2 linked regions of the Methylosinus trichosporium OB3b genome follow. The protein of the gene in region 2 binds, or shares a complex with, the protein of the main gene of each other region. Links are inferred from orthologs where the notes say so. Each region holds a gene or a part of one and is shown on either strand. Other genes may lie near its edges.

What was found.
Region 1: the proteins of prfA (region 2) and prmC are in contact, whole or in part, in a crystal structure (PDB 2B3T), measured with the Escherichia coli proteins. The link is inferred for Methylosinus trichosporium OB3b from one-to-one orthologs.

The regions. Positions count from the first base shown.
Region 1 is NZ_CP023737.1:3,990,427-4,005,387, reverse strand. What follows is about bases 6,305-9,303. They hold prmC (peptide chain release factor N(5)-glutamine methyltransferase), read right to left. Parts: upstream 8,262-9,303; coding sequence 7,347-8,261; downstream 6,305-7,346. Other genes in these bases: htpG (molecular chaperone HtpG), read right to left, coding at 8,261-9,303; CQW49_RS18935 (DUF4167 domain-containing protein), read right to left, coding at 6,305-6,610. Also shown: CQW49_RS18950 (glycosyltransferase), read right to left, coding at 1-996; CQW49_RS18945 (IS110 family RNA-guided transposase), read left to right, coding at 1,469-2,419; ATP-dependent chaperone ClpB, read right to left, coding at 2,468-5,083; more of CQW49_RS18935, read right to left, coding at 5,654-6,304; more of htpG, read right to left, coding at 9,304-10,228; CQW49_RS18915 (DUF2794 domain-containing protein), read left to right, coding at 10,673-11,086; CQW49_RS18910 (outer membrane protein), read right to left, coding at 11,169-11,984; CQW49_RS18905 (replication-associated recombination protein A), read right to left, coding at 12,273-13,583; CQW49_RS18900 (ParA family protein), read left to right, coding at 13,813-14,691; transcription elongation factor GreA, read right to left, coding at 14,767-14,961. UniProt on the Escherichia coli protein: Methylates the class 1 translation termination release factors RF1/PrfA and RF2/PrfB on the glutamine residue of the universally conserved GGQ motif, i.e. on 'Gln-235' in RF1 and on 'Gln-252' in RF2.
Region 2 is NZ_CP023737.1:195,345-210,094, forward strand. What follows is about bases 5,709-8,496. They hold prfA (peptide chain release factor 1), read right to left. Parts: upstream 7,744-8,496; coding sequence 6,673-7,743; downstream 5,709-6,672. Other genes in these bases: CQW49_RS00980 (3-deoxy-7-phosphoheptulonate synthase), read right to left, coding at 5,709-6,000; CQW49_RS00985 (hypothetical protein), read right to left, coding at 6,280-6,528; CQW49_RS00995 (Alpha-tubulin suppressor and related RCC1 domain-containing protein-like protein), read left to right, coding at 7,948-8,496. In the rest of the region: protease adaptor protein RcdA, read left to right, coding at 1-403; rpmE (50S ribosomal protein L31), read right to left, coding at 638-868; cell cycle two-component system response regulator CpdR, read right to left, coding at 953-1,327; CQW49_RS00950 (N-formylglutamate amidohydrolase), read left to right, coding at 1,538-2,485; hisN (histidinol-phosphatase), read left to right, coding at 2,524-3,360; CQW49_RS00960 (four-helix bundle copper-binding protein), read right to left, coding at 3,413-3,862; CQW49_RS00965 (hypothetical protein), read left to right, coding at 3,998-4,228; CQW49_RS00975 (hypothetical protein), read right to left, coding at 4,591-4,803; more of CQW49_RS00980, read right to left, coding at 4,918-5,708; more of CQW49_RS00995, read left to right, coding at 8,497-9,429; CQW49_RS24250 (hypothetical protein), read left to right, coding at 9,596-9,739; CQW49_RS01000 (RCC1 domain-containing protein), read left to right, coding at 9,821-11,263; CQW49_RS26250 (hypothetical protein), read left to right, coding at 11,624-11,734; CQW49_RS01015 (RCC1 domain-containing protein), read left to right, coding at 12,041-13,483; CQW49_RS01020 (Ig-like domain repeat protein), read left to right, coding at 13,574-14,750. UniProt on the Escherichia coli protein: Peptide chain release factor 1 directs the termination of translation in response to the peptide chain termination codons UAG and UAA.

The sequences.
Region 1 (14,961 bases), 3.8 Mb from region 2 along the record:
GAAAGGAAAGAGTTCGTCATGCGGCGCCTCGCAGCAGACGAATTCGTCCGCACCGACGGCGGCCGAAAGCCGCTCGGCGTCTTTGGGACCGGCGAGCAAGACTGCGCGTCGTCGAAGGGCGCGGGCAGCGTCGATGCTGACGTCATAGAAATTGCCCGAGACCTGCGGAGCGAACGACCCCAAGGTGAAGACGATGGGCGCACTCCCCGAGGACAGAAACCTTCGCAAAGCTTCGTCGAGTCCGCGCCGGCGCTCGTCTCGCGGTTCATAGAAGGGAAAGCCCGGTATCTCCATATTGGCCGGCCCATCCGTCGGGCGCGGCGCAAAACGGGGAGAATAGAGACCGAAGATTTTCGACGCGCTGTTCTTCCGGCCGAAGTCGAGGAAGAAATCCTCGCGCGAACGCGGCAGGCCGAGCTTTGTGCGAAAGGCGTGGAAACGCTTCATCCGCATGTTCACGCCCGTCCGTATGACGAAGCGGACCATTTCATTGAACGTGATCGCCCACCGCGACCTCGGTCGAAGAATGTAGGGCGCCGGCGGAGTCAGTGACGGCGCAGCAGCGGACTGCACATATAATGGCGCGAGGGCGACTCTCGCAGTCGGAAGACCGAGACGCTCCGCGGCCAAATTCGCGCCGACGAGCAGATTATGCGTCACGATGGCGTCCGCTCCCTCCGCCGCGACCAGAGCATCCTCATAGGTTGCGGCGAGGAAGCGAAGATAGATTTCGTCCAAGATGAAATAGGGATTCTTCAACATGATCCGGAAAGCGCCGGCGAGATCGACGCCGAGCGCCTGGACAATGTCGTTCTCGTGCGGCCGCAAGCGCGCATAGGCGATCCCTTCGCGCTCGATCGATCCCCTATGCATCTCAGGCGCCGCGATGACGACATCGAGCCCGCGCCGACGCAGCGCATGAGCGATGGCGATGAACGGATAGATGTCGCCGAGCGTGCCGAAGGTCGCCAGCAAAATCCGCTTGCCGTGCCGCATATGCCGTTCCTGAAAATCGAATGCACTTCACGGCGCGCGCCGAATGGTCACTTCTACACGGCTCGGCTTTCAATGGAAATGGAAACAGAACCCCCGCTGGATGTGTCGCCGACGGAAAGCGGTGGCGATCCCCGATGTGAGTCGACGGAAGCCGGGGCCGTCATTGCGAGCGGAGCGAAGCAATCCAGAGCCGCGGGGCGGCCCCTGGATTGCTTCGTCGCTTCGCTCCTCGCAATTGTCTGATGGCGAGATGTTAATGAAGGGCCGTCCCGCGTGAGCGGGATGCCTCGGGCCGGGTGGCCACCCGGCCCGAGGCGCGGACCGTCAGACCGTCTCGCAATTGGGCGCGACGTCCGTCGTCATCATGGTCGGCGGTCCGCTTTCCTTTGAAACGCTTGATGAGTTGCATGGGCCTCTGCGTCGAAAGGCGAACGCCCGAAGACAATCATAAGCTCCTTCAGGATAGCCCCGAATGTCCATCTCCACCACCGCCCCTCGTATCATCGGTTGCGACGTCGGCAAGGCCCGCATCGAGATTTTCGTCAGCCGCGATCAGAGCCGCAAATCCATCGCCAATGATCCCGTCGCCCTCGCCGAATGGACGGCGACCCTCGATCCCGACTGCCTGGTCGTCTGCGAGGCCACCGGTGGTTATGAGGCCGCTCTCCTCGCCGCCCTCCTCGCGGCCGGCGTCCCGGCCCACCGCGCCGACGCCAGAAAAGTGAAGGCCTTTATCCGATCCTTGGGCGTCCACGGGAAAACCGACGCCCTCGACGCCCGCGCTCTCGCCCGCTACGGCCAGGAGCGTCATCTCCAGCTCGCCCGCTGGCAGGCGCCCGACAAAACCCGCGGAAAGTTGCAGGCGTTGGCGCTCACGCGACGCGATCTCGTCGTCCAGCGCACCGCTTTCTCAAACCGCGCGCAGGCCCCTGGAGCCGAGCCGGTGCAGAGCTATTTGAAAGCGCTTCTCGACTGTCTCGATGCTCAGATCGCGGCGATCGACGCCGACATCGCCGCTCTGATCGAGGCGCATGACGAGCTGCGCCGCTCCGAAAAAGCCTTGCGCCGCGTGGCCGGTCTCGGAGCAAAGACCGCCGCCGCCTTGCTCGCCCTCATGCCCGAGCTCGGCTCTTGTGATCGGCGACGCGCCGCCTCTCTCGCCGGCCTCGCTCCCCATCCGCGACAGAGCGGTGAAAAAGACGCCTACCGCCGCATGACCGGCGGCAGGCCGGAGGTCAAGCGCGTGCTGTTCATGGCCGCTATGTCAGCCGCAAGGCATAATCCTGCCTTGCGCGACGTCTACAAGAGGCTTCTCGCAAACGGCAAAAAACCCATTGTCGCCCTTTCCGCAATTATGCGAAAAATCATCGTCATCGCCAACGCAAAGCTGAGGGACCTCAAAATGACCCCTCAACTGAGTTGATGACGCCGCCCCCAACGTTGCGGTTTCTCGTGACGAAGTAGAATTAACTCACGCCGCCTTTTCGGCGCGCAAGCCGCGCCTTCCGATGGGCCGGCCATTCAGCGTCAGCCCTTGGCTGTCGGTCGACACACGCACGGTGGAGCCGTCGACGATGTCGCCGGCGAGCAGCGCCTCCGCGAGCGGGTCCTGCAACTCCTTCTGGATCACGCGCTTCAGTGGCCGCGCGCCATAGGCCGGATCATAGCCCTTGGCGGCGAGCACGGCCCGCGCCTTCTCGTCGAGCTGCAGGACGATCTTGCGATCGTCGAGCAGCTTTTGCAGCCGCTCGAGCTGAATGTCGACGATCGCGCCCATATCCTCGCGCCGCAGGCGATGGAACAGAACGATCTCGTCGACGCGGTTCAGGAACTCGGGCCGGAAATGCGCGCGCACCACCTGCATCACTTCATCATGCACGGCGGTCGAATCCTCGCCCTCCTGCTGCATCACCAGGAACTCGGAACCAAGGTTCGACGTCATGATGATCAGCGTGTTCTTGAAGTCCACCGTGCGGCCCTGGCCGTCGGTCAGGCGGCCGTCGTCCAGCACCTGCAAGAGCACGTTGAACACATCCGGATGCGCTTTCTCGATCTCGTCGAACAGCACGACCTGATAGGGCCGGCGCCGCACCGCCTCAGTGAGCGCGCCGCCTTCCTCATAACCGACATAGCCGGGAGGCGCGCCGATCAGCCGCGCGACCGAATGCTTCTCCATATATTCCGACATATCGAGACGAACCATCGCCGTCTCGTCGTCGAAGAGGAAGCTCGCGAGCGCCTTGGTCAGCTCGGTCTTGCCGACGCCCGTCGGCCCGAGAAAAATGAAGGAGCCGATCGGACGATTGGGATCCTGCAATCCGGCGCGGGCGCGGCGCACCGCCGTCGAGACGGCGGCGACCGCCTCCTTCTGCCCGACGACGCGGCGCGCCAGCTCGTCCTCCATCAACAGCAGCTTCTCGCGCTCGCCCTCGAGCATCTTGTCGACTGGAATGCCGGTCCAGCGCGAGACGACCTGCGCGACATGCTCGGGCGTCACCTCCTCCTCGAGCATTTTCTGCGCGCCTTCCTTCTCGCTCGAGGCGAGCTTGCGCTCGAGATCGGGAATGACGCCATAGGTGAGCTCGCCGGCGCGCTGGAACTCGCCGCGGCGCTGAGCCTGCGCCAGCTCGTTGCGCGCCGTCTCCAACTGCTCCTTATATTTTTGCGCCTGGCCGAGCTTGTCCTTTTCGGATTTCCAGCGCTGCGTCAGCGCGGCCGATTTTTCGCTCAACTCGGCGAGCTCGGTCTCCAATTTCGCGAGCCGGTCCTTCGACGCGGCGTCCGTCTCCTTGCGCAGCGCCTCCTGCTCGATGCGCAGCTGAATGATGCGGCGATCGAGCTCGTCCAGCTCCTCGGGCTTGGAATCGATCTGCATGCGCAGGCGCGAGCCCGCCTCGTCGACGAGGTCGATGGCCTTATCGGGCAGGAAGCGATCGGAGATGTAGCGATTGGAGAGCGTCGCCGCCGCGACGATGGCGCCGTCGGTGACGCGCACGCCATGGTGCATCTCATATTTCTCTTTCAGCCCGCGCAGAATGGAGATCGTGTCCTCGACCGTCGGCTCGTTGACGAACACCGGCTGGAAACGTCGCGCCAGCGCTGCGTCCTTCTCCACATGCTTGCGATATTCGTCGAGCGTGGTCGCGCCGACGCAATGCAATTCGCCGCGCGCCAATGCCGGCTTCAGCAGATTGGACGCGTCCATCGCGCCATCGGCCTTGCCGGCGCCGACCAGCGTGTGCATCTCGTCGATGAACAGAATGATTCCGCCCTGCGCAGCGGTGATCTCGCTCAGCACCGCCTTCAAGCGCTCTTCGAACTCGCCGCGATATTTCGCGCCGGCGATCAGCGCGCCCATGTCGAGCGCCAGCAACTTCTTGTCCTCGAGCGATTCCGGCACGTCGCCATTGACGATGCGCAACGCCAGACCTTCGACGATCGCCGTCTTGCCGACGCCGGGCTCGCCGATCAACACCGGATTGTTCTTGGTGCGCCGCGACAGCACCTGAATGGTGCGGCGAATCTCCTCGTCGCGGCCGATGACGGGATCGAGCTTGCCCTCGCGCGCCGCCTCGGTGAGATCGCGCGCATATTTCTTCAGCGCGTCATAGGCGCTCTCGGCCGAGGAGGAATCGGCGGTGCGGCCCTTGCGCAGATCCTCGATCGTGGCGCTCAGCGTCTGCGGCGTCACGCCGGACTCGCTCAGAATGCGCGCCGCCTCGGTTCCCTTCTCGAGCGCGATGGCGAGCAACAGGCGCTCGACCGTGACATAGGAATCGCCGGCCTTCTGTGCGATCTTCTCGGCATTGTCGAAGAGCCGCGCCGTCGCTTGTGCGAGCTGCGGCTGTCCGGCGCCGCCGCCCGAGACTTTCGGCAGCTTGGCGAGCGCGGCTTCCGTCTTCGCCAGCGCCTCGCGCGAGCGTCCGCCCGCGCGGTCGATCAGCCCTGCGGAAAGGCCCTGCTCGTCGTCGAGCAGCACTTTGAGCACATGCTCGGGCTGCAGCTGCGGATTGCCCTCGCGCGTCGCCAGCGACAGCGCCGCCTGCACGAAGCCCTGGGCGCGCGTCGTATATTTGTCGAAATTCATATGACCCCTCCGACCGGCGAGACGCCGCGAATCGGCGCGCCTCCCCGTCACATATGGCGTGAAACCGGCCCCTCTCGGCGACCGCTGGAGGCCGATATGGGAAGGCGCGTCGGCGCCGGAAAGAGGGTGCGACGAACTGGAGCGCGAGGTTTTTGCGCATCGTTCGAGCAGATTGCGGAAAGCGAGCCTCGAGGCTCGCCTCGAGAGGCGTCACGGAAATGCTTCGCGCATGCCGATGACCGAACTGGCGATCGTCGTCGCCCTGATCCTGGTGAATGGCGCGCGCCATGGCCGAGCGCGCCTCAGCGCGCGTCCCGAGGCGTCGAGCAGGAACACGACCTGCGCCCCGCGCCGATCGTCCCCGATTCGGCCGATGCGCTCGATGTGGCGCGCTGGCCCTCGACGAATTCGAGCGCTTCCAGGGGATCGTGACCGACGCCGATATTCTCGAGGCGATCGCCGGCGGCTTCGGCACGGCGGAAGCTATCAGACGGCCGCCAGCGCGCTTGTAGACAAGGACGCCGACCCTCTCTCCGCAAGCGGGGAGAGGGTCGGCGTCGCCGTCGAATATCAATCGCCGAGCGGCAGCTCGCCGGTTTGCGTCGCCGGCTCGTCGCCGGTCGACACCGCGACATTGCCATTCGCCTCCTCGGCGCCCGCGCGCGGACGACGGCGGCGACGCGAGTTCAGATGAAAGCCGGCGGCGGCCTCCTCATGCTCGCGCACGGCGGTGCGCTCGGCGCGCGCAAAAGTATCGGCGGGCTCGTCGGCGCCCGCGGCGCGGATCGGCGTCGGCGCCGTGATGAAGGAGGGCAGACCCGCAGGCTGCTCGTCGGCGACCGGCGCCGGCTGCGGCCGCGGCTGAAAGCGGCGATTGTCCCGATTGTCCCGATTGTCGCGATTACGATCGAAGCGCTCGCCGCCCGCATCGGCGTTGCGCTCGCCGCCGCGATCGCGATCGTTGCGGCCGCTGCGGTCGCGGAAGTTGCGGTCCTGGCGTGGCTGGCGTTCGTAGCGGGGCGGAGCCTCGCCGCCGCCGATCGGGCGCTCCTCGAAAGGCTGAGGCTGCTGACCGAATTGCGGCGGCGGATTGAAATGCGGCTGCTGCGCGGGCGGCTGCTGCTGCTGATAGGGGGCCGGCGCATAAGGCTGCGGCTGATAGGCGACCGGCTGCGGCAGCCGCTCCGAGAGCGGCGCGAACCGGTCCTGCGCTCCGCCGAGATCGTCGTCGTCATCCACATCGGCTTCCGACTCGAAGGAGCGTCCGAAGCCATTCGGCTGCTGCGCCGCCTGAGCCGCGGCGATGAGGCGGAAATAATGCTCGGCGTGCTGCAGCAGGCTCTCGGCCATGATCGTATCGCTGGACGACTGCGCATCACGCGCGAGCTGCAGATATTTCTCGGCGATATGCTGCGCCGTTCCGCGAATCTTCACATCGGGGCCATTCGACTCGTAGGACCGCGTCAGGGGGTTGGGCCCCTTGCGATTGCTGCGGCCGCGGATACGCTTGTTCTGTCCAGGTCTCATCGAATATCCTCGAGAAGGTCCGTCGCTGTTCTGCATGGGCGTCGCCGTTTCATCCCGTCATGTCGGTAGAGCGCAAATACGCGACCGCTGATTACGCGACCGCAAAATCACGCGACCGGACGCACGCTTGGACGTGGTCGCGCGAGGAGGCCATCGGCGGCTTCATTCGCTCGCGTCTCGCCGCGCGAGCGCGCCCCCGGAGAGCGATCACGCGAAGACGCAGCGCAATGCGCGCCCGCGCCTCGTCGCAATCCCCTGGCGAGCGCCGGCTGCAACGCCGGCGTTTGAGTCCGTTTCGAGACGAAAACGCTTCCCGCCCGTTCGAGACGAACTCTTGCGAGCTTGCGCCGCGTCCATTGACGCGGACTGCGGCTCCCTCGACGCCGCGACGCTCGCGCGGCGTTCTGCGTCTGTCGAGAAGCCCGTCCGGCTCCACTCCGCCGCCTGAACGCGCTGCACTTCAGATCAGCTCGATTCGGAGCCTCGACCGCCCTGTTCAGACCAGAGCCGGGATTCTCGACGATCGAGCCGCTTGTTCCGTTAAGGGCGCTTCCGAGTTGATCTGCGCTCCGGCGAGTGACGAGCGATTCGCATTGCGTCTCGTCCCGTGAAATCGGCGTTCAATCGAGAAGGACTATAATCTAGCCCCCTCCTCCCGCCAAGCGAGAGATCGCGCCCTCGCGCATTTAAATAGGGAGTGTAGCGAATTTGTCACGTCCCCCGCTCGCGCTTTTCGTCACCGCGCGCGGAATTCGCGATCCTCCCACCGGCTTCGGTCTCGGCGGCGCGCGGCGACGGCGCGCTCGCAACCAGCAAAATCCTCGCGAATTTCGGCGATCTCGAGGCCGGCCGCTTCGAGCAACGCGGCGATCGACGCCGCCTGCCCCGCTCCCGCCTCCAGCACCGCGAGCGCGTGCGGCGCCAATATGCGCGGCAGATCGGCGATGATCTCACGATAACATGCGAGTCCGTCCGCGCCGCCGTCGAGCGCGAGCGAGGGATCGTGAAGCCTCACCTCGGGCGCGAGCGTCGCGATCTCGCCGCTCGCGACATAGGGCGGATTCGACACGACGAGATCGAAACGCGTCTCGAGCGCCTGCGCCCATCGCCCACGCAGGATGGTCGCGCGCGCGGCGATGCCGCAACGCGCGATATTGACGGAAGCGGCCGCGCAAGCCTCTCCCGAAAGATCGACGCCGACTGCGCGCGCCTGCGGCAGCTCGGACAAGAGCGCGCAGGTGATCGCGCCCGAGCCGACGCCGAGATCGAGAATTGTGAGCGCATCGTTTCGACGCTCGCGCAACAGATCGAGCGCCAGCGCGACGAGCGTCTCGGTGTCGGCGCGCGGATCGAGCACATCGGGCGCGACGACGAGGTCCTGCGTCCAAAATCCGCGCGCGCCCAGGATGCGCGTCACCGGCTCGCGCGCGGCGCGCCGGCGTGCGAAATCATCGAGCCGGCGTTGCACGCACGGCGAGAGACGCGCATGCGGCTCGAGCAGAAGATCGGCGGCCGTCATCTCTCCCGCCGCGAGCAGCAGCGCGCGCGCGTCGCGACGCGGCTCCTCCACGCCATTCTTCTCGAGGAGCGAGGCGACGCGGTCGAGCGCCGCCGCGCGCGTCTCCCCGAGAGCGGGTGAAGCTGCGTCCATCACTCGGTCTTGCACACCGTCTTGGCCAGCAGCGCCGTCACGCGCTTCGCGAAGGCGCCGGCGTCGAGCGGCGCTTCGCCGTCGGCGATGCGCGCCGTGTCGAGCAGCAGCCAGAAGCCGTCCTCGGCGCTGGCGCGATCGGCCTTGGACTTCTTCGCCAGCGCGACGACGACCTCGTGACCCGGATTGATCTCCAGCACCGGCTTGCCGAGCAGACCCTTGCCGCTCTCCGCGAGCATGCGCGCGAGCTGCAGATCGAAGCCGTGATCGGGCGCGACGAGACAGGCCGCGCTCTCGCGCAGACGCGTCGACACGCGCACGTCGTCGACATGCTCGCCGAGCGTCTCCTTCATCATCGCGGTGAGCAGAGCGACCTCGGAAGTCGCTTCCGCCGGCGGCGGCTCGGCGGCGCCTTCGGGAGTCGGAATGGAGTCGATGTCGGCCTTGCCCTGCGTCGCCGATTTGAACGGCTTGCCGTCGAAGCCGAGCGCGCTCGTCACCCAGAAGCTGTCGACCGCCTCGTCGAGCAGCAGCACATCGACGCCCTTGGCGCGAAACGCCTCGAGCTGCGGGCTGGCGGCGAGGCGCTTCTTGTCGTCGCCGGTGATGTAATAGATCGCCGTCTGATTGGGCTTGAGGCTCGCGACATAATCCTTCAACGACAGATCGCCATCGGGATGCAGCAGGCTGGAGAAGCGCGCGATGGCGAAAATCTCGTCGCGCCGCTGCGGATCCTCGTGAAGGCCCTCCTTGATCACCGCCCCGAAATTCTTCCACAAGGACGCGAATTTCTCCGCGTCTTTCGTCGCGAGGTCGGTGAGCTCCTTGACGATGCGCGTGGAGATGGCCTTGCGCATGGCGTCGAGCAGCGGATTATTCTGCACCATCTCGCGCGACACGTTGAGCGGCAGATCGGCGCTGTCGACGACGAGACGCATGAAGCGCAGCCACGGCGGCAGCAGATCGATCTCGCGCGAGATCAGCACGCGGCGCACATAGAGCTTGGTCCGGCTCTTGCGCGCGGGATCGAAGAGATCGTAAGGCCGCGAGCCGGGCGCGAAGGCGAGCACCGTATATTCGATGCGCCCCTCGGCGCGCCAATGCACGGTCAACGCCGGCGCGTCGAACTGTCCCGAGAGCTGCTGATAGAAATCCTCATATTCCTTTTCGGTGATCTCGGATTTGGATCGCGTCCACAGCGCCGAGCCGTCGGTGAGACGGCGCGGCTCCGCGCCCGGCGCCTCGACGAGATCGATCGGAATGGGAATCGCGCCCGAATGCTCGCGCAAAATCTCCTCTATGCGCGAAGGCGCGAGGAACTCGTCCGATTCCGCGTTCAAATGCAGGGTCACGCGCGTTCCCGGATCGGGCGCGTCGGCGAGCGGCAGCGATGAAATCTGAAACGAACCCTTGCCGTCCGAGGTCCAGAGAAACGCGTCGCTCGCGCCGGCCCGGCGCGTCGCCACCTCGACCTTCTCGGCGACCATGAAGGCCGAATAGAAGCCGATGCCGAAACGGCCGATCAGCGAAGCGCTCTTCTCGCCGCCTTTCTTCTCGAGATCGTCGAGAAAGGCGCGCGTGCCGGAGCTGGCGATGGTGCCGAGCGCGGCGACGAGATCCTCGCGCGACATGCCGACGCCATTGTCGGCGACGGTGAGCGTGCGCGCGTCCTTGTCGATGGAGATGGTGACGAGCGGCGCCGCGGCCTTCGCGGCGAGCGCTTCGTCGGACAGCGCGTCATGGCGCAGCTTCTCGATGGCGTCGGCGGCATTGGACACGAGCTCGCGGAGAAAAATATCGCGCTCGGAATAGACCGAGTGAGTCATGAGCTCGAGCAGGCGCGCGACATCGGCCTGAAAACCGTGATCGCTCTTCGTCGCATCGATCGTGGTGGTTTCGTCGTGATCGCTCACGGGGATCGTCTCCAATTTTCGCGCTTCGCCCGTCGTCGCCGCCGCGCGGCGCATGGGCGCGCCAAGTCTTCGTCGATCGGCAATGCCTTCGTCGATCGGCAATGCGCGCTCCCGCCCGGCCGGCCGGCCGGCGCGAGCGGAGCGCGACGCTCATATCGGCGATCGATCCACGAGTTGCAAGGCGGCGGAAGCGCCGAAAACAAGACGGGCCGGCGCGAGCGTCGCTCGGCCGGCCCGTCCATCGCCACGAACTCATACTACTCGAACCGACGCCCTTCCGGGGGGCTGGGGGGCTGACGAATTCCGGAAGACCGCGTTCCGAGCCTGTCGAGGCAATGATCGGAATATTGGTCGCTCCCTTTGGCGCGCAAGGGGCTCGATAGGGGCGAAAATGTGAATTCGTCGCTCCGGCCGAGCCGGGGCGTCGCAGACCCGTCACAAATGCGCTTGCTCTCGCCGCGCGCCCGCGCAATCATGGGGTTCTGAAGAGGGACCGGCATGAACGAGATGGAGACGACGGATCCGAGCGGGCGGCGCGGCCCGTTCGCCGTGGTGGCGGGTCGCGCGAATAATTCGGACAGAAGCGCCCCCTCGCGGCGGGAGGCGCCGCAGGTCGTCTCCTTCGATCGGCGTGAGCTGCGCGTCCTCTTCGATCTATATGGCGCCAAGGTCGCGGCCGGAGAATGGCGGGATTACGCCATTGATTTCTCTCCCGCCAAGGCGGTGTTCTCGATCTTCCGCCGCGCCAGCGAGGCGCCGCTCTATCGCGTCGAGAAAGACCCGGAGCTCGGCCGGCGGCAAGGCGCCTACAGCGTCGTCGCCGCGAGCGGCCTCGTGATGCGCCGCGGCCATGACCTCGCGCGCGTGCTGACAGTGTTGCAGCGCAAGTTCGAGGTGGTGCGCTCCGATTGACGTGCGAAGCGCGGGAAGCAACGCGCAAGAAAAAAGCCCGGCGCAAAGCTCCGGGCTTTTTCGCTGTAGCTGCAAGCGGTGATCAGTATCTCGCGACGACCGGGGCTGGCGGCGCTCCAAACAGATCGAAGTGATAGTTTACGCCAGCGCTGATCGTGTGGAAGCGATTCTGGACGCCGACTTGATTGGCGACGAGGCCCAGAAGCGCGTAGGAGGCGTCGTGACCGCGCTCGAGCTCGGTATAAAGATACTCGACCTTGGCGGACCAGCGCGGCAGGAACGCCCATTCGACGCCGCCGCCGGCCGTCCAGCCGGTGCGCACATCGCTGTTGGAAACAGAGACGGTCACCGGGACGCCCACCGCGCCGCCGGAATAAGTGGCGCGATAGCCGCCATATGCGAAGCCGCCCGTGCCATAGACGAGCAGAGTGGGCGCGACCGCGTAGCCCAAGCGGCCGCGAACGGTGCCGAACCAATCGAGCTGCTGCCGCGCGTTGACGAACGGCGTGTAGCCGAATTGATTTGTCGGGCCGAAGCCGTTCGAATAGCCGTTCACGCCAGCGCCGCGGAAATCTGCTTCGAGGCCGACGACGAAACTGGTTCCCGCAAACTGGCGATTATAGCCGATCTGGCCTCCGCCGAGGACGCCGTCGACCGCGCTCGACGGAAAGGACCAAAAGGCGATCGGAGTTCCTGCGGCGCTCACCGTGCCGGCGATCGACTGCTTCTCGCTCCAACCATAGCCGATATTCAAACCCGCATAGACGCCGGTCCAGGTGAACGCGGGAGCCGGCTCGACAAAAGCGACCGGAGCTTTCGCGGACGGAAGGTCGGCGGCAGAGGCCGACGAGACGGCGAAACCCAGCGTGATCATGCTGAGAGCAGACAGCGTTTTCATAATTCCCTCCATTATCGGAGCGGCGCGACAAGCGAATCAATCAGCCACTCGGCGTTTCATCGATCCGACGCGGAGTACGCCCGGCCAACGGCTACGTCAACGCTCTACAGCCGCGATACTCGCCTTGGGGATGATTTCGCGCCCAGTTGTGGCAATTCTGCTACAGTGAATATTCACATTATTGATTTGAATTCACACCATAACCGAGCGCAGGCGCTCAGGTCGCCCCGCACAGAGACGAGGCAAAAATCTAACCTCCGATCTACTCACGTTTTTTCGAGTGATCTGTCATCGAGGCTTCCGCCGCTCTCGGCGCAGGCGCTCCCAATAGTCCAGCCGCTTGCCGATCTCACGCTCGAAGCCGCGCTCCACCGGCCGGTAGAATGTCTGGCGGCCGAGCTTCTCGGGCCAATAATCCTGGCCGGAAAACGCCTCTGGCTCGTCATGGTCATAGGCGTAGCCATCGCCATAGCCTTCGCCCTTCATCAATTTGGTCGGGGCGTTGAGAATGACCTTGGGCGGCATGAGCGAGCCGGCCGCCGCGGCGACGCGGCGCGCCGCCTTGTAGGCCACATAGCCGGCGTTGGATTTGGGCGCAGTGGCGACATAGATCACCGCCTGGGCCAGCGCCAGTTCGCCCTCGGGGCTGCCGAGAAAATCATAGGCGTCCTTGGCGGCGTTGGCGACGACGAGCGCCTGCGGATCGGCGAGCCCGATATCCTCCACCGCCATGCGCACGATGCGCCGCGCCAAAAACAGCGGGTCCTCGCCCGCGTCGAGCATGCGCGCGAAATAGTAGAGCGCCGCGTCCGGGTCCGAGCCGCGCACGCATTTGTGCAGCGCGCTGATGAGATTGTAATGCCCCTCCTGCGCCTTGTCGTAGAGCGGCGCGCGCCGCTGCACGACCTCGGCGAGCCGCGCGCGGTCGAAGACTTCCCCCTCCCCCGCCGCGCGCCAGATGTCCTCGGCGAGCGTCAGAGCGGCGCGCCCGTCGCCGTCGGCCATGGCGATCAGCGCTGCGCGCGCCTCGGCGTCGAGCGGCAGCGGCCGATTCTCCGTCTGCTCGGCGCGCGCCAAAAGCTTCTCGATCGCCGCGGCGTCCAATCGCTCGAACGTCAGCACGCGCGCGCGAGAGAGAAGCGCGGCGTTGAGCTCGAACGAGGGATTCTCCGTCGTCGCGCCGATCAGCGTGACCGCGCCATCCTCCATCACCGGCAGGAAGGAATCCTGCTGGGCGCGATTGAAGCGATGAATCTCGTCGACGAACAGCAGCGTCCCCTGGCCCACGGCGCGGCGCGCGCGCGCCGCCTCGAAGGTCTTCTTCAAATCGGCGACGCCGGTGAAGATGGCGGAGATCTGAACGAAGGCGAGATCGGTCTCATGGGCGAGCAGGCGCGCCACCGTCGTCTTGCCGGTGCCGGGCGGCCCCCAGAAGATCAGCGAGCCGATCGACCCGGAACGAATCATTCGCGTCAGCGCACCGTCGGGGCCGACGAGGCGCTCCTGGCCGGCCACCTCGTCGAGGCGCCGCGGCCGCAGACGATCGGCGAGCGGATGAGGCGTGTCGCGGCCCGGCGCGGCGGAAAAGAGATCGGTCATGGCGCTATCATAAGCTCCTCGCGCAATTGCGCCGCCCGCCCGCAAGGGCGGCGCCGCGGTCGTTCGTATCCCCGCCCCTTTGCGGAACCTTAACCATGGTCGGAGGCGATTAACTGGGGATTAACCTTTCGCAGGTTAAGAAGAAGCGTTAATATTTCACGATCCTCCCTTGTGTTGCGTGGCGTCCCCGGCTGCGTAGGAGCCCAACTTTCAACACAGGTCAACTCGCATGCGCACCATCGCATTCGTCACGCAAAAGGGCGGAGCCGGAAAGAGCACGCTCGCCAGCAGCATCGCCGTCGCCGCCCGTCGGGCGGGAGAACGCGTTTTCATCATTGATTTGGATCCGCTGCAATCATTGGTCAAATGGTCGCAGGCTCGCGAGGCCGCGGACGTGCCGGTCGAGCATGTGCCGCCCGCCAAGCTCGGCAAGGCGCTCGCCGCGCTCGAGAAGAAGGGCGTGACGCTGGTGGTCATCGACGCGCCCGGCGCCGATTCGGAAAATTCCGACGCCGCCATTCGCGCCGCCGATCTCTGCATCATCCCGGCGCGTCCCAATGTCTTCGATCTGTGGGCGAGCGAGCTCACCCGCGCGAGCATCAAGGACAAGAAGAAAGAATACGCCTTCCTGCTCAATCAATGCCCGCCGGCGCAGCAGAACTCGCGCGTCGAGCAGGGTGTCGCGACTCTGCAGGAGATGGGCGCGCTGCTGACGCCGCTCATCTCCTCGCGCGTCGACTATCAGGAGGCGGCGCGCCTCGGTCTCGGGGTCAGCGAGCTGCATCCCGACGGCGTCGCGGCGCAGGAGATGCGCGACCTGTGGGCGTCGATCAAGAAGCGACTGAAGAAGGGGGCCGCGCCGGCCAAGCCTGTGAAGGCCGAAGCCGAGCCCGAGGCGAAAGCCAAGCCCGAGACGAAGGCGCCGGCCAAGGCGGAGGCGAAAGCGACCGTGAAGGCCGCCAAGGTCATCGTCAAGGCGGAGCCGAAGCCGGAGGCCAAGCCCGAGGCGCCGAAGGAGGCCGCCGCGCCGGCCGCCGCCGAGAAGCCCGCCGCCGAGAAACCTGCCGCGAAGCCGCAGGCCAAGCCCGCCGTCAAGAAGGCGGCGTGACCCGACGCCGGCGCGAGCGCGGGCGACGCAATCCAGCTTCCGCCACGCGGCTGATGGATTGCTTCGCTTCCGCGTTCAGGCGATGTCGAGGATCGTCGCGCTGTGGCGTCCGACCTCGGCGCTGTCGCCGACGCTCTTGCCCAGCAGCTCCTTGGCGAGAGGCGCGACATAGGGGATGAGGCCCTTCGACGGATCGGCCTCGTCCTCGCCGACGAGGCGATAGCTCCTGCGCTGACCCTTCTCGTCCTCGACGACGACGCGGTGACCGAA
Region 2 (14,750 bases):
CGACGGCTCCGGCCGCGACGACGCCAAATCTCTGCCGCGCCCTGAGGCGCTGGCCTATGCCGCCGAGAGCATGCGGCTGACGACCCGTCTCATGCAGATCGCCTCCTGGCTGCTGCTGCAGCGCGCCGTGAATCAGGGCGAGATCACTAGGGTCCAGGCGGCGAGCGACAAGCACAAGGTGCGGTTGTCGCAGCAGGAGCTGGCCTCCAATCCGGAGATATTCTCGCATCTGCCCGAGAAGCTGCGCGACCTCGCCATTCACTCGCTGCGCCTGCAGGCGCGCGTGATCCATCTCGATCAGCTGATCTATGGCGCGTCCGTCGCGCCGCAGAGAACCACCGAGCCGAGCCCGGTCGAGGCGCAGCTGCAGAAGCTGCGCAACGCTTTCGCGACGGGAATGTAAAGCTCAGGAGCGTCGTTGGGCAGGGCAATCGGGCGAAGGATCCCCACCCTCCCGAGGAGCCGCCGTAGGCGGCGTATCGAAGGGCGGCCGTGGGGCGAAATCTTCAGGTCTCTTCCCGTTGCGCCGTCCTTCGAGACGCCTGCTTCGCGGGCTCCTCAGGACGAGGGTCGTGGATAAGTCCCTTCACCCCGATCGCCATGCATCGAGGGGGAGCGCCGCCCGAAGCGGCTTCTCTCACTTCTTGCCGAAGGACATATTGCCGAAGCGCGAGTTGAAGCGCGACAGACGGCCGCCGCGGTCGAGCAGCTGCTGCGAGCCGCCGGTCCAGGCCGGATGCGTCTTGGGGTCGATGTCGAGATTGAGGATGTCCCCCTCCGAGCCCCAGGTCGAGCGGGTGAAATACTCCGACCCGTCGGTCATGACGACCTTGATCGTATGGTATTCGGGGTGGATTTCCTTTTTCATTCTCTCGTCCTCGACATCCTGCAGGAATTGCGGCGCTCTTAGCGCAATGCGCGCAAAGGAGCAAGCGCGCCCATCGGCGCCGCGTCAGGCGGCGAGCAGCCGCTGCACCTCGTTGACGAGATCGCGAAGATGGAAGGGCTTGGAGAGGATCTTGGCTTGGCGGGGAGCCTGATTGTCCGGATTGAGGGCGACCGCGGCGAAGCCGGTGATGAACATCACCTTGATCTCGGGATCGAGCTCGGTGGCGCGGCGGGCGAGCTCTATGCCGTCCATCTCCGGCATGACGATGTCGGTGAGCAGCAGCTCGAAAGGCTCCACCCGCAGCTGGTCATAAGCGGCGAGGCCGTTGTCGAAGGATTTGACGGCGAATCCGGCCGTCTGCAGCGCGCGCACCAGAAAGCGCCGCATGTCGTTGTCGTCCTCCGCCAGAAGGATCTTCGCGGAAATCTTCTCGGTCATATCGTTCCTCGCCTGTTTGCCTCATAAGGACGCACTTTGGTAAAAATCGGGTGAAACGAAGAAGACGCGGCGACGCTCGCGCCGCCTTGCCCTGGCCCTTGTTTCGCATATCGATAAAAATTCGGGAATCCCCGAGCCGATCGGTCTATGGTGCCGGGTCGGACGAAGCGCGAGCACGGACCAAGCGCGAAACGATCGAGGGTGAGGTCGATGAGTTCCGAGCCGTTGCAGGACGAGGATAGCGCGCAGGCGCAGGACGGCGCCGCGTCGCCCGATGCGGGAATCGGCGCGCCTTTCGAGGTGATCGAGCCCGAGGAGCTGGTCTCCCCGCTGGTCTTCTCCTCTCCCCATTCGGGCGACATCTATCCCGCCGGCTTTCTCGCCAGCTCGCGGCTCGACATTGCGAGCCTGCGCCGCTCCGAGGATGCGCATGTGCATGCGCTGTTCGGCCTCGCGCCGACGGCGGGCGCGCCGCTCATCAAGGCGCATTTCCCGCGCGCCTATCTCGATCTCAACCGCGAGCCCTATGAGCTCGATCCGCGCATGTTCGAGGATGCGCTGCCAGAGTTCGTCAACACGCGCTCGCTGCGGGTCGCCGCCGGCCTCGGCACCATTCCGCGCGTCGTCGCCGACGCGCGCGAGATCTACGCCGAGCGGCTGCGCGTCGACGAGGCGCTGCGCCGCATCGACAGCCTGCACAAGCCCTATCACGCCGCGCTGCGCGGGCTGGTGGAGCGCGCGCGGCGCCGCTTCGGCGTCGCTCTGCTCGTCGATTGCCATTCGATGCCGTCGAATGTCGCCAAGGAGAGCCAGACGCCGCGCGGCGACAAGCGCAAGCCCGATTTCGTGCTCGGCGACCGCTTCGGCGCCAGCTGCTCGGCGGAGATCGTCGAGACCATCGAGGCGCGGCTGCGGCAATGGGGCTATCACGTGCAGCGCAACCGTCCCTATGCGGGCGGCTATATCACCGAGCATTACGGCCGTCCGGCCGCCGGCTCGCATGCGGTGCAGATCGAGATCGCGCGCAATCTCTACATGGACGAGAACGATCTCGCGCGCAATGACGCGTTCGAGCTGCTGGTCGCGCGGCTCGGCGAGCTGGCGCGGCTGCTGGCGCAGACGGTCGGACCGCGCGAGCAGCGCGCCGCCGCCGAATAGCCGCGAAGAGCCGACCAGCCGCGAGGAAAAGAGAGCGCATGTCCGCCGTCGATTTCGAGAAATTCGTCGAGCGTCTCGCCGATGCTTCGGGCGAGGCGATCCTGCCGTTCTTCCGCACCAGCCTCGCGACGGAGGACAAGGCCCATGGCGGCGTCTTCGATCCGGTGACCGAGGCCGACCGCGCCGCCGAGATCGCCATGCGGCGGCTCATCGAGAGCGCTTTTCCGAGCCATGGAATCGTCGGCGAGGAATTCGGCGATGTGCGCGCCGACGCCGAATATGTCTGGGTGCTCGATCCGATCGACGGCACCAAGAGCTTCATCTGCGGCCTGCCCCTGTGGGGCACGTTGATCGGCCTCACTCATAATGGCCGCCCCTGCTACGGGCTGATGCATCAGCCGTTCACGCGCGAGCGTTTTTCAGGAGACGGGGAGGCGGCCTATTGGCGCGGGCCGGCGCGCCGCCATGCGGAGCCCGCGTGGAAAGCGCAGCAAGCCGCCGCCGCCGAGGAGCGCCGCAAGCTGAGCGTGCGCGCCTGCGCGAGCCTCGCAGACGCCACCTTGATGACGACCTCGCCGAAGCTGATCGATGAGAGCCTGCGCGACGCCTTCTTCCGCGTCGAGGCGAAGACGCGCCTCTCGCGCTACGGCGGCGATTGCTATGCTTATTGCGCGCTGGCGGCGGGCCATGTCGATCTCGTGATCGAGACCAATCTCAACCCTTACGACATTGTCGCGCTGATCCCGATCGTCGAAGGCGCGGGAGGAATCGTCACCACCTGGGACGGCGGCTCGGCGGCGCAGGGCGGGGCGATCATCGCGGTGGGCGATCGCCGCATCCATGAGGCGGCGATGCGGATGCTGGCGGACGGTTGAAAACGGGCGACTCGCGCCGCCCGTCCTTTCGTTCGTTCAACTCGTCTTTCGTTCAGCTCGACACGCGCTGGCATTCGTCGGCGCAGGCTTTGCACGCGTCGCCGCAATTCTTGCATTCGGAATATTGCGGGAAGCGGTCGCATTCCTTCTTGCAGGCCATGCACACGTCATAGACCGTCTTGGCGAGCGCCGGCGTCGCCGACGAGTTGACCGCCGACAGCGTCTCCAGCGCCGCGCAGGCGGCGACGAGATCATAGGAGGCCTTGGTGCAGTCGGCCATGCTGGTGTCGTTCATCGACAGCATGCCGAAGCAATGGCGCAGGCACTCATTGCCGGTCGACACGCATTTGGCGCTCGTCTCCATCAGCGCGTGATATTTCGCCGGATGGTGATGCACAGGCGCGCCCGGCGCGAGACCTTGCGTCGTTTGCGCAAAGGCGCGGCTCGCCGAGGCCGCGGCCGCGGCGGCGCCGATGGCGGCGACGAATTGGCGGCGTTCCATTGGTCGTTCCTCTCGTGTTCGAGAAAGCTGCGCCCCACTTGGAGCGCTGTCACGAAATATCAACGCGTCCCGCCCGCGGCGCGTTGCGAAGCAATGGCGCCAACTCCATTTATTTCGTCTCTCGAGGAGGGAAAGATGGAGCAGACCGTCACGTTCTCGCTCGCGCGCAGCGATGCGGAAGCGCTCGTCGGGACGCTGCGGCGGCGGGCGGAGCGTCTATGCGACATTCGCCGCGAGCTGTGCGAGCCCGAAGAGGGAGACGAGCTCGAGCGGCAAGAGCGCGCTTTTTTCGAAGCGGAGAACGCCGTGGTCGAGCGCGTTCTCGCCGTGCTGGACGGAGCGCTCTCGGCGGCGGCGCACGCCTGAGCCCCTGCTCAGGCGGCGTCGTCCCAGACCAGCGGTCGGCGGATCTCGCCGCGCGCCTCGGGACATTTCGCCAGCAGCAGGCGCAGCACCACGGCGAGATCGGCGGCGACATGCGGCAAGCCGAGATCGGCGAAGCCGCGCGGCGAGGATGATGTCGCGCACCGCCTCCGCGCCGCGATGGCGGTTGAGCAGATAGCTGTCGAGCCTGCGCGCATGAGCGTCCGAGGGCGCCGACGATGGTTCGGCGAGCAGGCCCGAGCGCTCCAGGGATTGCGTGAGAAGGGTCATGCATCGGCTCCGTTGAGTCGATGCGCGGTCTAGCGTTCCGAGACTGACCTTTCGTGACGACTTTCCTGTGGAAACTACTGAAGCAGCGTCGCCTCGTCCGCAGCGATCCGGTCCAGCAGGCGCTCGGCCGAATCGGCGACCTTGAGCCAGACCTCGTGCCCTTCGTCGTCGCCGGCGCGCTGCAGGTCGAGCGCGCGCTCGCGCGCCTTCGACGGAGCTTTGCCGGCGAGCCGATGCGTGAGCACGCGGGCGTGGATCTCCACGGCCTGCTCGAGAGAAATCTCCATTGCGTCAACTCCTCCCGCCTCCGGGGCGGGTTGTCTTGCGGCCTCCCCGGATCTGTCACATGGCCGCGGCGCGACGCCGATGCGGCGGATCGTCGCATTTGCGCCGCATCGGCGTCAGACCGCCGCCGCGATCTGCGCGCCGGCCGCCGCACGCCGGCGCTCGACCGCCTCGGCGAGACGGCGCAGGCAGTCGAGCGATCGCGGCCAGTCGAGGCAGCCGTCGGTGACGCTCTGCCCATAGACGAGCGGCCGTCCGGCGACGAGGTCTTGACGCCCCCCGACGAGATGACTTTCGATCATCACGCCGATGACGCTGCGCTCGCAGGCTTCGATCCGCTGCGCCAGCTCATCGATCACATGGGGCTGATTCTCCGGCTTCTTGCCGCTGTTGGCGTGTGAGGCGTCGACCATCACATAGGGCGAGACGCCGGATTTTTCCGCCTCGGCGCAGGCGGCTGCGACGCTCACGGCGTCATGGTTCGGCGTCTTTCCGCCGCGCAGGATGATGTGGCAATCCTCATTGCCGCGGGTCGCGGCGATGGCGCAGCGCCCGTCCTTGGTGACGGCGAGGAAATGATGCGGCTGCGCGGCCGAGAGCGCCGCGTCGACGGCGATGCGCACATTGCCGTCGGTGCCGTTCTTGAAACCGATGGGGCAGGAGAGGCCCGAGGCGAGCTCGCGATGCACCTGGCTCTCGGTCGTGCGCGCGCCGATCGCGCCCCAGCCGACGAGATCGGCGGTATATTGCGGCGTCGTCATGTCGAGGAATTCGCAGCCCGCCGGCAGGCCGAGCTCATTCACCTCGAGCAGCAGGCGCCGCGCCAGCCGCAGCCCCGTCTCGATGTCGAAGCTGCCGTCGAGACGCGGATCGTTGATGAGGCCCTTCCAGCCGACGGTGGTGCGCGGCTTCTCGAAATAGACGCGCATGATGATCAGCAGCCGATCGGCAAATTCGTCGCGCGCTGCGGCGAGACGGCGCGCATAATCGAGCGCGGCGTCGGCATCGTGAATGGAGCACGGGCCGATGACGACGGCGAGACGGTCGTCGCGGCCGCGCAGGATCTCGCGCAGCGCGGCGCGGGCGGAAGCGACGACGCGGCTCGCGCTCTCGCTGCGCGGCAATTCGCGCATGATCTCGGCGGGCGGGGTCAGCTCTTTGATTTTGACGATGCGCAGATCGTCGGTTTCGGTCGGCACGGCGCGGCTCCTCTTCTGTGGGGGCCGGCGGCGCAAAAAAGCCGCCAGCGGGTCTGGCGGCTCCAGGGATTTTCGCGGGCTTCTGGGTCTCTAGTCGACCATCCGCATCGCTCCCTTCGCCGCCGGCGCGAGATAGCCGAAAAACCAATAGAAGGGCGCAGCGGGGACGAAGGTCATGGGGCGGCAGTTAAATCGGCGCGCGCGATCCTGTCAAGCGTCCGCGAGCGCGAAGAAAGGGCCGGGGACGCCGGCCCTTCGCAGGCGAGCCGTCGCGCGCGCTCAGTCGCAGACCGTCACGTCGCGGAAATAGCGCACATTGCCCCAGCGATCGGTGACGGGACGGCGGCTGACATAGCAATCGGAATCGGTGATCGCGTCCAGCGCGAGCGCGCCGAGCGCGCTGGCGGCGACGTCGCCCGCGTCGGGGCCATGATCATGATGATAGTGGCGCGAGTGCGCGTCGGCGGAGAGGGTCGAGCCCGCGAGGGCGAAGGCCAGCAGGCCTGCGGTGAAAAGCGTTTTGATCATGGTCGCGCTCCGTGAAACGAAATGGCGTCGCTCATCCTCGGCGAGCCTCGCGACCTTACGAAAGGCTCGCCGCGCGCGATGTGCGCCGGCGCACATCGCGGTTTCGCCATGCGAGCCTCCAAGGCTCGCCTTTGTCCCGGAACGTCATTCCTCGCTCTGCGCCAGCAGCTTCGCCTGATGATCCGTCGTCAGCGCGTCGAAGATCTCGTCGAGCTCGCCCTCGATCACGCGATCGAGCTTGTACAGCGTCAGATTGATGCGATGGTCGGTGACGCGGCCTTGCGGAAAATTATAGGTGCGGATGCGTTCCGAGCGGTCGCCCGAGCCGACCTGCGCCTTGCGGTCGGCGGCGCGCGCGCTGTCCAATCGTTGGCGCTCGGCGTCGAAGAGGCGTGAACGCAGCACTTCCATCGCCTTGGCCCTGTTGCGATGCTGCGAGCGCTCCTCCTGCATCATCACCACTATTCCCGAGGGCAGATGCGTGATGCGGATCGCCGATTCGGTCTTGTTCACATGCTGGCCGCCGGCGCCGCCGGAGCGCATGGTCTCGATCTGCAGATCCTTGTCGTCGATGGCGACATCGACTTCCTCGGCCTGCGGCAGCACCGCGACTGTCGCCGCGGATGTGTGGATGCGTCCCTGCGTCTCGGTCGCCGGCACGCGCTGCACGCGATGCACGCCAGATTCGAATTTCAATCGCGCATAGACGCCGCGTCCAGAGATCTCGGCGACGATTTCCTTATAGCCGCCGAGCGCGCCCTCGCTCGCCGAGAGAATCTCGACGCCCCAGCCTTTGACGCCGGCGTATTTCTGATAGGCGCGGAAGAGATCGCCGGCGAAGAGCGCGGCCTCGTCGCCGCCCGTTCCCGCGCGCACCTCGAGAATGACGCCCTTCTCGTCGGCCGAATCCTTCGGCAGCAGCGCGAGCTTCAACTCCTGCTCGGCGCTCGCGAGCGCGCTTTCGGCCGCGTCGAGCTCGCCCTCGACGAAGGCGCGCATCTCGGGCTCGAGCGCAGGATCGGCCAGCATCTCGCCGAGGCCGGCGATCTCGGCGCTGGTCGCGCGCCAGGTCCTGATTCTGGCGACCACATCGTCCAGCGTGGCGAGCTCGCGCGACAGCGCGACGAAGCTCGCGGCGTCCGGCCCGGCGGCGAGCCTGGCGCCGATCTCATCGTGGCGGCGGAGAATGAGGTCGAGCTTGTCTTGTGCGAACATGTCCGGTCCGAGGCCAATGCGAGCGTCTCCTTTAGCCGCTTCAGGGCGGAAAGCGAGAGAAATGGCGGGCGAAAGGAGGGGATGCGGCATAGCACAGGCTCGGCGCACCGAGTGCGTCGTTAGAGCACGGGGCCAAACCGGGTTCACAGCTTGTTCACGACAGTGCTATTTTCTAGCCTCCGTTGCATAGGGGGAGGCTTTGTCATGAGTTTTTTCACAATTTCGTGCATGTCGGGGGTCGTCGCGGCCGCGGCGCCTCGGTGGCTCGCCGTCGCGATCCTCTCTCTTTCCCTCGCCGCGCCCGCCGTCGCAGCGAGCGCGTCGCGCACGCGGCTCATGGCCCAGCCCGGTTCTTCGAAAGCCGGCCTCGCGGTGAAGCTCATCGCCGAGGTCGATGGCCTCGGCGGCGGCGCGCCGACGGGGACGGTGAGCTTTTCCGAAGGCGGCGTCGCGCTGGGCGCGGGAACGCTGTCGGCCTTTGGCGCCGGGCAGGCGACGCTGGCGTCGGCTTGCGCGCTGACCAGCGTCGGCGGCGTCATGTGCTGGGGCTATAATGAATTCGGCGCAGTCGGCGACGGGACGACGACGGATCGACCTTCACCGGTCGCGGTGTCCGGCCTGTCCGGCGGCGTCGTCGCGATCACGACAGGAGCGTTGCATGCCTGCGCGCTGACGGTCGCGGGCGCCGTGCTCTGCTGGGGCTCGAACGCCAATGGTCAGATCGGCGATGGGACGATGACGAATCGTCTGACGCCGGTCGCCGTATCGGGTCTTTCGAGCGGGGTCGTCGCGATCGCGGCGGGCCAATTCCACAATTGCGCCCTGACCAGCGCGGGCGCCGTCCTTTGCTGGGGTTGGGACGGACTCGGTCAACTCGGCGATGGAGTGGAGAATTACTATGTGAATCGTCTCACGCCGGTCGGCGCCTGGGGGCTTTCGAGCGGCGTCGTCTCGATCACGGCGGGCGACAATCACAGTTGCGCGGTGATGAGAGGCGGCGCCGCACGATGCTGGGGTCAAAATCACCGAGGCCAGCTCGGCGACGGGACGACGACGGAGCGTAGTAAGCCTGTCGCCGTTACCGGTCTTGCGGGTGGCGTCGCCGCGATCATGGCCGGAGGGGTCCATACTTGCGCGGTGACCAGCGCCCATGCCGTCAAATGTTGGGGCTACAACTACTATGGCCAGGTCGGCGACGGGACGACGACGACTCGCATCACCCCGGTGGCCGTGTCTGGCCTCTCGAGCGGCGTCGTCGCGCTCGCGGCCGGCTACGGTCATAATTGCGCGCTGAAAGGCGACGGCGGGCTCTGGTGCTGGGGGCGCAACTACTTCGGCCAGGTCGGCGACAGGACGACGACGCATCGCGCCACGCCCGTTTCCGTGCCCGGCCATACGAGAGGCGTGCTCGCGATCGCGCTGGGCGGCGATCATAGCTGCGTTTCGGTCGGCGGCGGGATCGTCCGATGCTGGGGTAACAACTGGCATGGCGAGCTCGGCGACGGAACGTTCAAGAACCGTCTCGCCCCGGCGCCGATTCCCGGCTTCACGGCGCTGATCCGTGCGCGGGCGTCCATGCTGACCAATTCGCTCGCCGTCGGGTCGCATACGCTGCAAGCGAGCTTTCCGGGCGACGCCGCGCATTCGGCGTCGAGCGGATCGCAGTCGCACAGCATCGTCCCGTGACGCTGGCTCGGCGCGCCGCTCGGCCGTGAAACAAAAGCGAATGCGGCGCTCCGCCGCGAGCGGCGGCCGAGAGGTGCGTCGTTAGAGCGCGGGGCCGAACCGGGGTCGAAGCTTGTTCACGACAGGACGATTTCCTAGCCTCCGTTGACGTTGCGGAGGCTTCATCATGAGTTGTTTCAAAATTTTGTGCATCGCTCTGTCTGTCACGGCGGCTCCGGCCGTCGGGACGCATCGGCTGCAGGCGAGCTATCCGGGTGAAGGAGCGCATGGCCCGTCGAGCCGGCTGCATACGCACTTCGTCGTCCCTTGACGGCCGAACGGATAGGCCGGTCCGAACGCGTCGAGCCGCCAGATCATGCCGCTCTTCTCGCTTTTCACGGAGTTTTCGATCATGAGCGCTTTCCGATTTGTTGCTGCCGCGATTTTGTCTCTCGCCCTCGCGGCGCCCGCATTCGCCGAGAGCGCGTCGCGCACGCGGCTCTTGTCTCGGCCCAATCCGACGAAGCTCGGCCAGACGGTGAAGCTCGTCGGCGAGGTCGACGGGCTCGGCGGTGCGCCGACGGGAACGGTGGGCTTTGCCGACGGCGCGATCACGCTCGGCGCGGGGCCGCTGTCGCCCTATGGCGCGGGGCAGGCGACTTTGTCGATGGGCGGTCAGCACAGTTGCGCCTTGCCTGCGGCAGGCGGCGTGAGCTGCTGGGGTCGAAACGATTATGGCCAGCTCGGCGACGGAACAATGGTCCGCCGAAGCAGTCCCGTCTCGGTGTCGGGTTTGCCGAGCGACATCGTCGCGATCTCGATGGGCGATGGCCACAGCTGCGCGTTGACCAGCGCCGGCGCCGTCGAATGCTGGGGCTGGAATCAAGTCGGGCAGCTCGGCGACGGGACTTATCCGAACCGGTCTGCGCCGGGCGTCGTGACGCGTCTTTCGAGCGGCGTCGTTGCGATCGCATCCGGCGACGTCCACAGCTGCGCGTTGACCAGCGTCGGCGCGGTGAAATGCTGGGGTTCGAATGTCGCGGGGCAGCTCGGCGCCGGAACGCCGACCTATCATCGCACCCCCATTGGCGTGACAGGGCTTCGGAGCGGCGTCGTCGCCATCGCTGGCGGAAACCAGCACAGTTGCGCGCTCGCCACCGCCGGCGCCGTAAAGTGCTGGGGCTCTAATTCCCACGGCCAGCTCGGCGATGGGACGACGGCGAATCGCGCGACGCCCGTCGCCGTGCCGAGCCTCTCGAGCGGCGTCGTCGCGATCACGGCGGGCTGGGGCCACAGCTGCGCGCTGACCAAGGCCGGCGCCGTCGTTTGCTGGGGCGACAACTCCAACGGTCAGATCGGCGACGGAACGACGACGACCCGTCACACCCCGGTCGTAGTGTCAGGTTTGACGAGCGGCGTCGTCGCGATCGCAACGGGCAGCAATCATAACTGCGCGCTCAAGGGCAACGGCGCTGTCCTGTGCTGGGGATCCAATCAAGACGGTGTGCTCGGCGACAGGACGATGACAAATCGGACGACGCCCGTCGCAGTGCCTGGCCACACACGAGGCGTCGTTGCGATCGCGCTGGGCTCCGATCACACCTGTGTGACGATCAGCTCCGGGGTCGTCAGATGCTGGGGCAGCGACGGGCTGGGTCAGCTCGGCGACGGAACGTTTCAGCGCCGCCGCCTCGCGCCCAAGCCGATTCCTGGTTTCACGGCGCTCGTCCGCGCGCGGGGGCATCTGCTGACCAACTCGCTCGCCGTCGGGACGCATGCGGTGCAGGCGAGCTATCCCGGCGATGCGGCGCATACGCCGTCTAGCGGAACGCAGTCGCTGACCGTCGTCCCGTGACGCCGGCTCGTCGCTGCTTCTCTCGGGCCTCTCGATTAACGGAGTTTCGAACATGAATGCCTTGCGATTTCTCGCAGTCGCAGCCCTTTCTCTCGCGCTCGCCGCGCCGGCTTTCGCAAAAAGCGCGTCGCGCGCGCGGCTCGTCACTCTGCCTGATCCGGCGAAGGCAAGCCAGGCGGTGTTGCTGCAAGCCGAGGTCGACGGCCGCCGCGGCGGCCCGTTGGGCTTGGTGAGCCTCACCGACGGCTCCGTGTCTTTGGGTTCGGCGAAATTGGCGCGCGCGGGAGCGCGGCAGGCGACCTTGTTCGCCGGAATTCGAGCCATATCGTCGCGATCGCGACCGGCCTTCATAGTTGCGTATTGACCAGCGCCGGCGCCGTCAAATGCTGGGGTCACAATTCCGAGGGCCAGCTCGGCGATGGAACGACACGCCCGTCGCCGTATCAAATCTTTCCGGCGGAGTCGCCGTGATCGCGCTCGGATTGGTTCATAGCTGCACGGTGACCATCGGCGGCGCCAAATGCTGGGGTTATAACTATGACGGCCAACTCGACGACGGAACCACGACAAACAAAGTCCTCCCCACGCCCGTCTCCCGCCTGACGCCCGTCGTCCGCGCCCGCGCGCGGCTATCGACGCGCGCGCTCGGTGTGGGGACCATGCGCTGCAGGCGAGCTTTCCGGGCGATGCAACTCACACGCCGTCGAGCGGATCGCAATGGCAGACCATCGTCCAGTGACGGCCGCCGCTTCCTCTCATTCGACGGAGATTTCGATTATGAACGCTTTCAGATTTGTCTGCGCCGCTGCGCTGTCCCTCGCCCTCGTGGCGCCCGCATTCGCCAAGAGCGCGTCGCGCATGCGGCTGCTCGCTTCGCCCGATCCGGCGAAGATAGGGAGGACCGTGCGGCTACAGGCCGAGGTCGACGGCCGCGGGCTCGGGCCGACGGGGAAGGTGACCTTTTCCGATGGAGCGGTCGTCATCGGCGCGGCGCTGCTGTCGCGCATCGGCGCGGGGCAGGCGACCCTGACCGGGGGAGCGACGCATGCCTGCGCAGTCTCTGCGGCTGGCGGCGCGCGATGCTGGGGCGGGAACGACCGCGGCGCGCTCGGCGACGGCTCGACCAAGCAAAGAGACGCGCCGGTCGATGTGCAGGGGCTCTCGCACGATATCGTCGCGGTCACGGGGGGTATTCTGCACAGCTGCGCGCTGACCAGCGCCGGCGCCGTCAAATGCTGGGGTTTCAACAATTCCGGCATTCTCGGCGATGGGACGTCGAACGACCGACTCAGGCCGGTCGGCGTGTCGGGCCTTTCGAGCGGCGTCGTCGCCGTCGCGGCCGGCGCGGTCCACACTTGCGCGCTGACCAGCGCCGGCGCCGCCAAATGCTGGGGGTACAATTCCGAGGGCCAGCTCGGCGACGGAACGACGTCGAGCCGCCGAACGCCGGTCGACGTAGCGGGCCTTTCGAGCGGCGTCGTCGCGATCACGGGAGGCAGAGAGCACACATGCGCTGCAACCAGCGCCGGCGCCGTCAAATGCTGGGGCTATAATGACCGTGGCCAGATCGGCGACGGGACCACGTCGGACCACTCGGCGCCCGTCGCCGTGTCGGGTCTTTCGAGCGGGGTCGTCGGCATCTCGGCGGGAGGGGCTCACAGCTGCGCGCTGACCAGCGCCGGCGCTGTCCTATGCTGGGGAGCCAATTTCGACGGCCAGCTCGGCGACGGGACCTATGAAAATCGTTCCACCCCGGTCGCGGTGTCGGGACTTTCGAGCGGCGTCGTCGCCATCTCGGCGGGCGAATATCACACTTGCGCGCTGACCGGCGCGGGCGCCGTCCTGTGCTGGGGATCGAACTCGTTCGGCGCGCTCGGCGATGCGTCGACGCCGGGCAGTCGGCCCATTCCCGGGCCGGTGACGGGTCTTTCGAGCGGCGTTCGCGTCGTCGCCGCCGGCGGCTCCCATACTTGCGCGCTGACCAGCGCCGGCGCAGTTCAATGCTGGGGCCAGAACTTCTTCGGCCAGATCGGCGACGGCACGAATACGCATCGTTCGACCCCGACGCCGGTCCTTCGCTTGACTCCCGCTGTGCGTGGCCGCGCGCTTTTGTCGACGCGCTCGCTCGGCGTCGGCGCGCACACGTTGCAGGCGAGCTTTCCGGGAGACGCGGCGCATGACCCGTCGAGCGCGGCGCAGTCGCAGACCATCGTCCCGTGACGGCGGCTCCGGCGGGGCAGCGCGGCCGACCTCGTTCGGGGCGCGCCTCGGCGTCCTCGATCATCTAGCTTCATTGCGGAGATTTCGATCATGACTGCTTTCAAAATTCTCTGCGTGGCCCTGTCTCTCGCCCTCGCGGCGCCGGCATTCGCCAAGAGCGCGTCGCGCACGCGGCTGCTCACTTCGCCCAATCCGGCGAAGCTCGGCCAGACGGTGAAGCTCGTCGGCGAGGTGGATGGTTTCGGCGGCGGCGCGCCGACGGGGACGGTGAATTTCACCGACGGCGACGTCGCGCTCGGCGCCGGGACGCTCTCGCCTTACGGCGCGGGACAGGCGACGCTGACGGCGAACATGTGGCACGTCTGCGCCTTGACATCCGCCGGCGGAGCCGCGTGCTGGGGCCGCAACTCCGCCGGCGAGGTCGGAGACGGGACGACGACGAGGCGCCTGAGCCCGGTCGCGGTGACGGGTCTTTCGAGCGGCGTCGTCGCCATATCGGCCGGCGGTTCGTATTCTTGCGCGCTGACCACCGTCGGCGGCGTCAAATGCTGGGGCGTCAACTATGCCGGCCAGCTCGGCGATGGGACGACCTTGGAGCGTCACCAGCCCGTCGCCGTTTCGGGATTGTCGACCGGCGTGGTCGCCATCGCGGCGGGATCTCAGCACAGCTGCGCGCTGACCGCCGTCGGAGGCGTCGAATGTTGGGGCAGCAACTATTACGGCCAGCTCGGCGACGGGACCACAGAAAATCGCCACACCCCCGTCACTGTGTCGGGCCTCTCGAGCGGCGTCGTCGCGATCTCGGCCGGCCAACATCACAGTTGCGCGCTGACCAGCGTCGGCTCCGTCAAATGCTGGGGGGGCATCTACACCAATCACAGCACCGTTCCCGTGGCCGTGCCCGGGCTGTCGAGCGGCGTCGCGGCGATCGCGTCGGGATTTTCTCACGCTTGCGCCCTCACCAGCCTCCACGGCGTCAAATGCTGGGGCACCAACAACTGGGGCGAGCTCGGCGACGGCACGAGGACGAACCGCTCGACGCCGGTCGAGGTCTCTACGCTGTCGACCGGCGTGGTGGCGATCGCCGGCGGACAGTACCATACCTGCGCCTTGAAAGGCGACGGCGCGCTTTTCTGCTGGGGGTCCAACGACAGCGGCCAAGTCGGCGACAGAACGACCACGACTCGCGACACGCCTGTCGCCGTGCCCGGCCATACACGGGGCGTCGCCGCGATCGCGCCGGCATTCGGATACACCTGCGTCTCGA